2 regions of the Aeribacillus sp. FSL W8-0870 genome follow, and region 1 is predicted to be linked to the other one. Evidence: predicted binding sites of a transcription regulator. Region 1 holds the regulator's gene; the other holds the start of a gene.
What was found. Region 1 encodes CtsR, which represses protease genes until heat stress. Its sites were predicted from a motif close to ATGGTCAATAAAGGTCAAACA; they were not measured.
Positions count from the first base shown of each region.

Region 2: a site for CtsR is predicted at 2,225-2,245, ahead of NSU02_RS07335 (ATP-dependent Clp protease ATP-binding subunit). Genes of this name have one in related genera too.

Region 1 covers NZ_CP150165.1:119,523-125,459, reverse strand. Annotated here, with positions in the region: gene clpC (ATP-dependent protease ATP-binding subunit ClpC) at 1-1,776, opposite strand, end outside; gene NSU02_RS00630 (protein arginine kinase) at 1,773-2,861, opposite strand; gene NSU02_RS00625 (UvrB/UvrC motif-containing protein) at 2,863-3,411, opposite strand; gene NSU02_RS00620 (CtsR family transcriptional regulator) at 3,426-3,887, opposite strand; gene NSU02_RS00615 (MgtC/SapB family protein) at 4,129-4,803, opposite strand; gene NSU02_RS00610 (hypothetical protein) at 5,585-5,937, opposite strand, start outside.
Region 2 covers NZ_CP150165.1:1,518,772-1,524,708, forward strand. Annotated here, with positions in the region: gene NSU02_RS07335 (ATP-dependent Clp protease ATP-binding subunit) at 1-2,107, opposite strand, end outside; gene NSU02_RS07340 (hypothetical protein) at 2,351-3,385, shown strand; gene NSU02_RS07345 (metallophosphoesterase family protein) at 3,418-4,155, shown strand; PreQ1 riboswitch class I at 4,532-4,575, shown strand; gene queC (7-cyano-7-deazaguanine synthase QueC) at 4,761-5,420, shown strand; gene queD (6-carboxytetrahydropterin synthase QueD) at 5,420-5,857, shown strand; gene queE (7-carboxy-7-deazaguanine synthase QueE) at 5,857-5,937, shown strand, end outside.

The DNA.
Region 1 (5,937 bases):
AGGAGGCGAACCAACGAGCCTTGACGTAGAATGCTTCTCCATATATTCTGACATATCGATTCGAATCATAGCATCTTCGTCACCAAACATTGCTTCAGCTAATGCACGGGCTAATTCCGTTTTCCCTACACCTGTCGGTCCTAAGAAGATAAATGAACCGATCGGACGCTTCGGATCTTTTAAGCCTGCACGTGCCCGTCTGACAGCTTTTGCGACTGCAGTGACAGCTTCTTCTTGACCAATAACGCGCGAGTGTAAAATTTCTTCGAGATTCAAAAGCCGCTCTGATTCTGTTTGGGCAAGTTTAACAACCGGAATTCCCGTCCAGCTTGAAACAACCATTGCAATATCCTCTACGGTCACTTCAGAATTTTCTTGACCTTGTTTTTCCTTCCATGATTTTTTCGTTTCCTCTAATTCCTCTCTGAGCCGCTGCTCTGTATCTCTTAATGAAGCTGCTTTTTCAAATTCTTGGCTTTGGACTGCAGCTTCTTTTTCTTTTCGCACTTCTTCTAATTTTTGCTCCAATTCCTTTAAATTCGGAGGTGTTGCAAATGAACGAAGACGGACTTTGGAGCCTGCTTCATCAATCAAGTCAATCGCTTTATCAGGCAGGAACCGATCGGAAATATACCGATCTGAAAGTTTAACAGCAGCTTCAATCGCCTCATCGGAAATGGATACCCGGTGGTGTGCTTCATATCGGTCTCTTAAGCCTCTTAAAATTTGAATGCTCTCTTCAATGGACGGTTCGTCGACTTGGATTGGCTGGAAGCGCCGTTCAAGTGCAGCATCCTTTTCAATATATTTACGGTATTCATCCAAAGTTGTTGCCCCAATACATTGCAATTCTCCCCGAGCCAAAGCAGGTTTTAAAATGTTGGAAGCATCAATTGCACCTTCCGCCCCGCCTGCGCCGATCAGTGTATGAAGCTCGTCAATAAATAAAATGATGTTTCCTGCTTGGCGAATTTCATCCATTACCTTTTTAAGGCGGTCCTCAAATTCCCCTCTATATTTTGTGCCAGCTACAACTGTTCCCATATCAAGGGTCATAACGCGCTTATCTCTCAAAATTTCAGGAACCTCATTATTCACAATTTGCTGAGCAAGTCCCTCTGCTATGGCAGTTTTCCCAACACCAGGTTCACCTATTAAAACAGGATTATTTTTTGTTCTTCGGCTCAAAACCTCGATGACACGCTGAATTTCTTTGCTTCGGCCGATGACTGGATCAAGTCCGCCCTCCCGTGCAACAGCCGTTAAGTCCCGCGCAAGACTATCAAGCGTCGGAGTATTTGCGTTTGTCATCGAACTTCCTTGATGGCTTGAGGATACTTCATTGCTGCCTAACAACTGTAAAACTTGCTGACGCGCTTTGTTCAAGCTTACTCCGAGATTGTTTAAAACACGCGCAGCAACTCCCTCGCCTTCTCGAATTAATCCCAATAGAATATGTTCTGTTCCGACATAAGAATGTCCTAATTTTCTTGCTTCATCCATTGACAGTTCAATGACTTTCTTTGCTCTCGGTGTGTAATGGATCGTTTGCGAAATTTCTTGTCCCCGTCCTATCAGGCTTTCCACTTCATTTTGGATTTTTTCTGGACTTAATCCTAGAGCGTGAAGCGCTTTAGCGGCAATTCCTTCTCCTTCGCGCACGAGCCCAAGCAATATGTGCTCTGTGCCGATATTGTTATGTCCGAGGCGTACAGCTTCTTCCTGCGCTAAAGCAAGCACTTTTTGCGCCCGTTCCGTAAATCTCCCAAACATCATTGTTCATCATCCTCCCTTTGCTTCCTTTCTAATTGAAGCCTTTCACGAATTAATGTTGCCCTGCGAATATCCCGTTCATTCGGCCGTAGAACTCCTCCTGAATATTGTTGCAGAAATCCGGGCTGAATTAAAATCATAAGCTCATTTAAAACACTGCGTGAAACATTTTGAATAATTCCCAGGTCAATTCCTAAGCGCACATCTGATAAACATTGAATTGCTTCTTTCGATGGAATAATTCTGCTGTATTTGAGAGTGCCGTAAGAACGATATACACGGTCTTCTAGATGATGCGGATTCGTTTTATATAAAGCATCTCTTGCAGCCCGTTCTTGAGCAATTAATTGCCCGACAACACCTATTAAATCATCGACAATATCATCTTCTGATTTGCCTAGCGTAATTTGGTTCGAAATTTGGAATATATTACCTATCGCTTCACTTCCTTCTCCGTACCGACCTCTCACAACCAATCCTAATTGATTGATAGCAGGTATAATTTGGTTAATCTGCTGTGTTAAGACAAGTCCTGGAAGGTGCATCATCACGGAAGCCCGCAAGCCGGTACCGACATTTGTTGGACAGCTAGTTAAGTAGCCCCTATGTTCATCAAATGCATAATCAACTTTTTCCTCAATCCAGTCGTCAAGATTCATTGCCATTTTCAACGCTTCTTTTAGCTGAAGGCCCGGGAACAAACATTGAATTCTAATATGATCCTCCTCGTTTATCATGATGCTCACTTCTTCGTTTTCAGATAAAAGGCACCCTCCAAGTGCTGATTCTTCCATTAAATAAGGACTAATCAAATGCTTCTCTACAAGTACGCGTTTTTGAATAGGCTGAAGTTCATTCATTTTCAGCAGCACGAATGTCCCTAAACCGTCAAACACTCTTTGTGAAAATGATTCTTCAAATGTATTTAAAACAGCCAAGGCTTCTTCATTCGACATAATGGTAGGGAAGCTGATATTTTCTATATTTCGCGCCAATCTGACTCGGCTGCTCAGCACAATATCGGAATCAGGTCCTTCTTGATTCATCCAAGGGCTCATGGCTGAACGAATAAATTTTTGAAAGGACATGTCATACTCCCCTTTCGTTCCGTCCATTTATCTTCGCTTCAATGGACCGAATTTCATCCCGAACTTGAGCTGCTCTTTCGAATTCCTCTTTCGCAATTAATTCTTGCAGTTCCTGTTTAAGCATTTTCAGGCGCTTTTTCAAATGAATACTTCCACCGGTCCGTTTCGGTACTTTACCGCCGTGAGTTGTATTCCCGCCATGAACACGTTTTAAAATCGGGGTAATTTGGTGATAAAACGTTTTGTAACAATGGGAGCACCCGAATTTACCAATTTTCGTAAATTGATCAAACGTCATATTACATTTCTCACATTGAATGACCTGATTTTTCTTGAAAACATTTTGCCCTTGGCTGCTAATGGCGCTGTCCATATTTAATAATCCGGACAATAAGTTGTTTATAGAAAAGCCTGGATTCATATTGAATATGAATACATCACTTTTTTCCTGTGCACATTTTTCACATATATGCACTTCAGTCTTTTCGCCGTTGATAATTTTTGTAAAGTGGAAAGTAGCGGGCCTTTCATGACATTCTTGACAAATCATCGTCCATCACATCCTCACTTGTATTTTAACGAGGTGAGCATCGCCTTCATCATCCTTGCCCTCAATTCGTCTCGATCAGGCAAATCAATATATAAAACAGACCGATCAATTACGCTCAACATAATTTTCGCTTCTCTTTCTGAAATAACCTCTTCATCAGCCAATCTCAAAACAATATCCTCCGCCGACGATTGTGACAGCCTTTTACCAATGGCATTTAAAATTTGATTGATCAGCTGGATACGGTCATTGATTCGAATTTTCATAATTCGGATATAACCGCCTCCACCCCTTTTACTTTCGACAATGTAACCCCGTTCAATTGTAAAACGAGTGTTGATCACGTAATTGATTTGCGATGGAACACATTGAAATTTATCCGCAATTTCACTTCTTTTAATTTCAACAATTTCTTTTCCGCTTGAATCTAATACATGCTTTAAATATTGCTCGATAATATCAGATATATTCCGCACCTCGAAAAACACCTCCTTCAACTTTTTGATTGGAATTGCAAAACACTCAAGAAATGTGCAATATCCTTGAGGGATAGGAGGCAAGATGTTTACGTAATGCTTATTTCCTAAACGATAACAACTAGTCACTTGACTTTGACTATATTTGACCTTAATTATAATATAAATTTTTTTTTGTGTCATTTCAACAAAAAAGCTCACTAATAATATTGCCATTTACAATATGGAAAAAACCCGCTCTTTAAAAAACTTTTTTAACTTCTTGAAATTTCAATAATTCGTTTATGATTTCAGGCATTTCATCTTTTGGAAGGCCAATTTCAAGTAAATATGAACGCTTCGCATGTTTAGTTTCTTTTGGCTTTGACAATGTAAAATGAATTTTATAAACAGAAATATTTAATTGTTCAAGTTTCCGAGTAAATTCCACCAAATCATCTTCTGGAAGATTAACTTGTATCCATTTTTTGCTTGACTTCTCAGCAAAAAAAGCCTCCACCTTATTGAGAAAGATCAAACTTAACAATACAATCAAGGTAGAAAAAATCGCCAACGGATACATTCCTGCCCCAACAACAAGGCCAAGTCCTGCAACAACCCAAATCGAGGCTGCCGTCGTTAATCCTCTTACCGTAACCCCTCTCACTAATATCGTTCCAGCACCTAAAAAACCAATGCCGCTAATGACATAAGAAGGAATTCTTGCTGGGTCAAAACGAATATTTTCATAACGATCCATATATTCTTCAAAGCCATAAAGAGACAGCAGCATCATCATGCAGGAGCCGACACCAACTAACAAATGCGTGCGAAAGCCTGCTGGATGCCGTTTAAATTCTCGTTCAAGGCCAATAAATCCACTTAAAATGACTGCTAAAACAATGCGAATCAACATAATTTGCCATTCCTCAGGCATTATCATTCCTCCTTACCATCCAAATGACTTTTTCTGTTTTGGCCATATATGAATTTTGAAATGATACAGTATTATACTTTCCCATTATATGCGATGAACAGTGCTCAATATTCAATCGTTCTTGAGTATGAGCCTAAGAGCGATATGAAACAAAAAAGCACATTTAGAGCTGGCTTTTAAATCAAACGAAGCTTTCACTGCTCATATGCTTCAAGAATGGAACAGTTTATGTTTCTAAAGTAGCGATCAATTAATTATACTCCGATTGAAGGTTTTAAAGAAAGCGAGCTTGATTGCAATAGCTGTGGAGGATCTTCAGAAGAAGCGAGCTCTTAGTTGTTCGTAAATTTGTCGTTTTTGTTCGTTCTGTTTTAAGCTGTTTCTTCTGTTTGTTGTATATTTCCATTTACAAGAGGATAAAAGAGGCTTGAGCTTCTCAAACCGCATTGCAGCGAATAATTGTTTCGTCCATACTTTTTTACAAGGATAAGCAAATCTCGCCTCCATCGCTTTTCTCAGATTAATTAAAACGGTTTGCATCATTCAAATCAATTAAAGATGTTTTTGTAATAGCAAAAATATCCATTTCGGCTTTCGACAATTTTCTCGAAAAATTGGCTTTTAGACTGTCACTTCTTAATTTTTCATTTTATGATCATAACGGAAAGTATTGCAACGGAAAAACATCACAAAAAGCTAAAAAAGAAGCCGATTCCTCCACCGCCTTCGCTATACACTAGAGGCGGCGGTCATTTCGGCAAAAAAATAAGATGAAAGGTATTTATTCTATGTCACGATTAATAATTTTAGGCGGATCCAGGCTTTTAATAACGGGCTCTCTAGACTTTATATCTGCATACGTATTGATAATTTCCGGATCATAAATAATTTGCAGCCTAGAAAGCTTGCCTATTTGGTTTTGTGCACCTTCAAAATAATCGTTATTCGTAATCCTTTGTGCTCCCTCAAAATATCGATTACTAGCACGCCCTCTTATCGCATTTAAAACAATGCGCCTCGCTGATATTCCTCCCTCTATACGAATATTTGAACCAACTCCAAACATTTCTAATGCTTGTTCTGAATAGAAAAACCCTTTAATATTACTAGGTTCATCCTGGTTAACGCTATTAT
Region 2 (5,937 bases), 1.4 Mb from region 1:
CAATTTCTTCATTTTCCACGTCGGCGATTAAATGATTGTGCACTTCACCGTCTAAAAGGATGTCTGCAATTTTGTCTTCAATATGTTCTTGAATGACGCGGCGAAGCGGACGAGCGCCGAAGGATGGATGATAGCCGATTTCTACCAATTTTTCTTTTGCTTTTTCTGTTACGTCCAATGAAATGTTTTGTTCTTTCAACGTGTTCCGAACTTCTTCAAGCATCAAATCAACTATTTTCAAATAATCTTCTTTATCAAGCGGCTTAAATTCGATAATGGCATCGAAACGGTTTAAAAATTCAGGCTTAAAGAATGAACCGAGAGATTCAAGGATGCTTGATTCTTTTTCCACCGTGCTGTTAAAACCGACGTGAACTTGTTTTGCACCTGCTCCAGCGTTAGAGGTCATAATAATGACCGTATCTTTGAAGCTGACGGTGCGGCCTTGGCTGTCTGTCAAGCGTCCGTCTTCTAATATTTGCAAGAAAATATGCTGTACATCTGGATGAGCTTTTTCAATTTCATCCAGCAGGATAATGCAGTAAGGGTTGCGACGAACCTTTTCCGTTAATTGTCCTGCTTCTTCATGTCCGACATAGCCTGGAGGCGAGCCGATTAATTTTGAAACGGAATGTTTTTCCATATATTCACTCATATCCAAGCGAATCATGGCATCTTTTGAACCGAACAGCTCCAAAGCTAATGTTTTCGACAATTCCGTTTTTCCAACGCCAGTCGGGCCGACGAACAGGAAGGATCCGATCGGTCGGTTTTTTGCTTTCAATCCAGCGCGGCTGCGGCGAATGGCTTTTGCCACTTTCCGGACAGCATCCTCTTGGCCGATAATTTTTTTCGCCAAGTTTTCTTCTAAATGTTTCATTTTTGCTTGCTCATCCTCTTGCAGCTTGCCGACTGGTATGCCGGTTTTTTCTTCGATGATTTTTTGAATGTCTTCTACTTGAACGATTGCTTGCTGTTTGTCCTTTCCTTGTTCAAGCTGCTTTTCAAGGGCAGCTTCTTCATCGCGAAGCTTAGCTGCAAGTTCGTATCGTTCTTCTTTTAGCGCTTTTTCTTTTTCACGGGCAATTTGTTTAAGCCGCTCGTGGATGTCTGCTTCATTAGCCGGCTCGGCTTTTAAGTTTAATCTTGAACCAGCTTCATCCATTAAATCGATGGCTTTGTCAGGCAAAAAGCGGTCTTGAATATATCGATGAGATAGTGTGACGCAAGCTTTAATCGCATCTTCTGAATATTTGACTTGATGGTATTGTTCATATTTTTCTTGAATTCCTTTTAAAATGCTGATCGCTTCTTCAATGGAAGGTTCTTTCACAATAACCGGCTGGAAGCGTCGTTCAAGGGCTGCATCTTTTTCGATTTGCCGGTATTCTTTTAGAGTTGTTGCTCCGACAACTTGAAGCTCACCGCGGGCGAGCGCTGGCTTTAATATGTTGCCGGCATCCATAGAACCTTCCGCAGAACCGGCGCCGACTAAAAGATGAATTTCATCGATAAACAGGATGATGTTTTTCCGGGCTTGCAATTCTTGAATTAGCTGCTTCATCCGCTGTTCAAATTGTCCGCGAATTCCCGTGTTGGCGACAAGTGATGAAACATCCAGCAAATAAACTTCTTTATTTTTTAATTTTTGCGGAACGTCTCCTTGAGAAATTTTTAAGGCTAGTCCTTCCACAATAGCTGTTTTCCCTACGCCTGGTTCTCCGATTAAAACCGGGTTATTTTTGTTGCGTCGATTTAAAATTTCAATCACTCGTCTTACCTCATCATCGCGGCCGATGACAGGATCAATCAACCCAGCTTTTGCAGCATCCGTTAAATTTCGGCCGAATTGATCGAGGAAGCCGTTCTGTTTTCCGCCCCCTGATTTCGGTTGTGCTTGAACAGCTTGGTCAAAGCTCTCAAAAGAGTTTGGCATAAATGATTGAAATAATTCATCGAAACCGCTAAATCCGTAAAAACCACTTGGGATTTTTTGTTTATATTGTTGATAGCATTCTTGACAGAGACGCATTTCTTGTTTGTTGTGATTGATTTGTACATTTAATAAAACATTGGCTTTTCTTGCTTGGCAATTTTCACACAACATATAACATTCCTCCTTTTTGACTTTGATTAACTTTGACCAAAAGAAGAAACTTCTTTGACTTTCTTTGACCTTTTGGAATCAAAGAGACAATCTCAATCATTCAATAGTTAGATTCACTGTTTGACCTTTTCTGACTTTATTATACTTTGACCTTTTTTGACTTTCAAGTCTTTTTTACAAATTTTTTTCGTCTTTTTTTCCCTTCTTGTCCATATATTGTTGATAAAGTAAGGTGGGTGAAACATGAGCAATAAATGGGTATTGGCACTTCAAATAGCTTCTGTCTATATCGGCACTGTCATCGGTGCAGGGTTTGCAACGGGAAAAGAGATCGTTGAGTTTTTTTCAAAATACGGCGCCGGAGGAATTGTTGGAATTATTTGTTCTGCCGTTTTATTTGTTTGGCTGGGAACGAAAATGATGTTGATCGGAAGACGCATTAATGCATCTTCGTATTTGCAGTTGAACCAATTTTTGTTTGGGACGTTGTCAGCTTATGTAGTCAACGGCTTGATGTTTATGATGCTGATTGGCATCACATCGGTCATGCTGTCGGGGGCGGGGGCGATTTTTGAAGAGCAACTGTCGCTTTCAAAGCAATTTGGAATTTTTTTAACGATTGTGCTTTCCATTGCTGTGATTTCGTTTGGAGTCAAAGGGCTGTCTTCCGTCAATCTATTGGTTGTTCCGCTTTTTATTTTGTTTAGCCTGATCATCTCCATTGAAGCCATCATAAGGGGTGATTTTATCGATTTATCGTTGGATGGAGTGTTTCAACCAGTCAAATCAAGCTTTTTATATGTTTCTTTTAATCTCTCTCTTGCTCAGGCTGTACTTGTTCCGCTCGCAAACGCAATAAAGGATGAAAGCGCCATTAAATTGGGCGGAGTTGTAGGCGGTCTCGGATTAAGCTTCATTTTATTTTCCAGCTATTTCTCCCTTCTGCATTTGCCGGACGCCGGGCTTTTTGAAATCCCAATGGCTGAAATTGTCAAGCAGCTGTTTTCAGGCTTTTATTACATATACATCCTTGTTATTTTTGGAGAAATATTTTCATCGTTGATCGGCAATCTGTATGGTTTGGAACGTCAATTATCATCGGAAAAGCCTTTGGCAAAAATCGCTGGTGTCATTTTCATCCTATTATTATGTTATTTAGTCAGCCTGATAGGATACGGAAAGCTCATTTCCACGCTTTATCCGCTGTTCGGGTATATGAGCATTGCCTTTTTCATATTATTAATGTTCAAAAAAATTCCAGACGATAACAAATCATGATAAAATAGTAGGGAAATGAAGGAGGAGTTTATTTGGATAAAATCGCGGTCATTTCTGATATACATGGGAATATTCCAGCGTTGTCGTCTGTATTGAAAGATATAAGCTTGCGAAATGTAGATCGAATTTTTTGTTTAGGAGATCTTGTCGGAAAAGGACCTGAATCAAAAGAAGCGATCGATATCGTCCGCAGCTCCTGCGATTTTGTTTTAAAAGGAAACTGGGACGAGCTGATTACAAGGGAAGATGTAAACGATGTCGTTCGCTGGCATCAAAATCAGTTGTCGCAAGAAGACATAGAATATTTGCGTAGCCTCCCGTTTTCCATTGATTTTTATATGAGCGGCCGCCGGCTGCGGCTTTTTCATGCATCCCCTTTCAGCGTCTGGATAAGGGTACAGCCTTGGGATTCGATTGAAAAAAGATTGTCCATGTTTGAAAACAGCGTTGAAACCGGTTTGGGAACGAAGGAGCCGGATGTTGTCGGATACGGTGATGTTCATAATGCCTTTATACAGCATTTATCCGGCAAAACGCTTTTCAATGCAGGCAGTGTCGGTAATCCGCTGGACCTGCCCGAAGCATCCTACTGCATTTTGGAAGGCATGTTCAACTCGGAGAAAAGGGCTCCTTTTTCGATTCAGCACATACGTGTTCCATATGATATTGACCTTGCCATTCAATTAGCTAGAAAAAAAGAAATGCCGGAACTAAAAGAGTATATTCAGGAATTAACGACCTCGCGCTATAGAGGCTTGGAAAAGGCATGATGCGGAGATAAAAGTAAAATTATTGTAGGCAAAAATTAGCGCCTTCATTTAATGAGAATTCTGATTGCTCATTAAATGAAAGGGAAAGTGTGGCAGTAATATGAGAAAGTGCGGCTGCTCCTGGTAGAATGATCATGGACTACATTTAGAGGATAAAAAATTGCCCACAAACGCTCGGCTCAATCCTGTTTTTTAAAAAAAGAAGATTTTTTTACCAAGAGAGTACCCTGAAAAAAGTGATTTCGCTATCAAAAAATAGCGATTAAAAAAGTGGCCCACAAAGTCTTGAGTGACTCCAGTCGGAGCATGCCGTTTGCATAAACAATTCTGTATGATATAATAAGATACAACTTGAATAAAAATCCGTTTCGAAAAAACGGGAGAGGTTTTAGCACACCCTCTATAAAAAACTAAGGAAAACTATATCCTTGGGATATAGTTTTTTCAATGTTTGCGAAAGGTTTAGAAGTTGAATAGATTTATGATGAGCTCGAAAGGCTTCTGAACAACTTGCTTCCGCCACTGTAGCAGAAAAAGAAGCATCAGTTTCTGTTTAAGCTAGGCAGTGTGAATGGCTTTCTTTTTTCAGAAAGGAGCGTTTTCAAATGGATAATAAGAAAGCGGTCGTTGTGTTTAGCGGAGGACAAGACAGTACAACTTGTTTGTTTTGGGCGAAGAAACAATTTGATGAGGTGACCGCTGTCACGTTTCATTATAATCAGCGGCATGCACAGGAAATTGAAGCAGCGAAAAACATTGCGAACGAAGCCGGCATACCTCATTATGTGCTGGACATGTCCTTATTAAATCAAATGGCGCCGAATGCATTAACGCGTTCAAATATGGAAATTGAACAAAAGGAAGGAGAGCTTCCCAACACTTTTGTTCCGGGGAGGAATTTAGTTTTTTTGACATTTGCCGCCATTTTGGCGAAACAACTGGGAGCGAAACATATTGTGACAGGTGTATGTGAAACGGATTTCAGCGGCTATCCTGACTGCCGGGACGTGTTCGTAAAATCCTGCAATGTAACGATTAATTTAGCGATGGAAGAGGATTTTGTGATTCACACGCCGCTTATGTGGATCAATAAAGCGGAAACGTGGAAGTTTGCCGATGAGTTAGGGGTGTTCGATATCATTCGCGAAAAAACGTTGACGTGCTATAACGGCATTATTGGCGACGGATGCGGCGAATGTCCTGCTTGCTTATTGAGAAAAAGGGGATTGGAACAATATTTGGCTGAAAAAGGAGCTAATACGTGATGCTTCATCAATTTTATCCGCAAGTTTTTCATAATTATAGTTATGAGCTGAATAAAGATATGCAAATATCTGCTGCACACTACATCCCGCATGAAAAAGCGGGGAAATGCGCCCGTGTACATGGCCACACGTATTTCGTCAATCTCACTATTTGCGGTGATCAGCTTGATGATTCAGGATTCCTTGTGAATTTTCAGCATTTAAAAAAATGGGTTCATGATCGATTTGACCATACGCTGCTCAATGACCATACGGATGTATTCAATGGTCAAAACAGCGAAGACTTTCCAACGACAGAAGTGGTTGCGCGGAAAATTTGGGAAATTGTCCAGGATCATTTAAATGTACTCCCGAATAAACCGAAATGCTTGCAGGTGTTTGTCAGAGAAACGCCGACAAGCTATGTTGTGTACCGTCCGAAAAGGGAGATGAAATAATGAAAAAAATACCGGTCATCGAGATTTTTGGACCGACCATTCAAGGGGAAGGAATGGTGATCGGACAAAAAACAATGTTT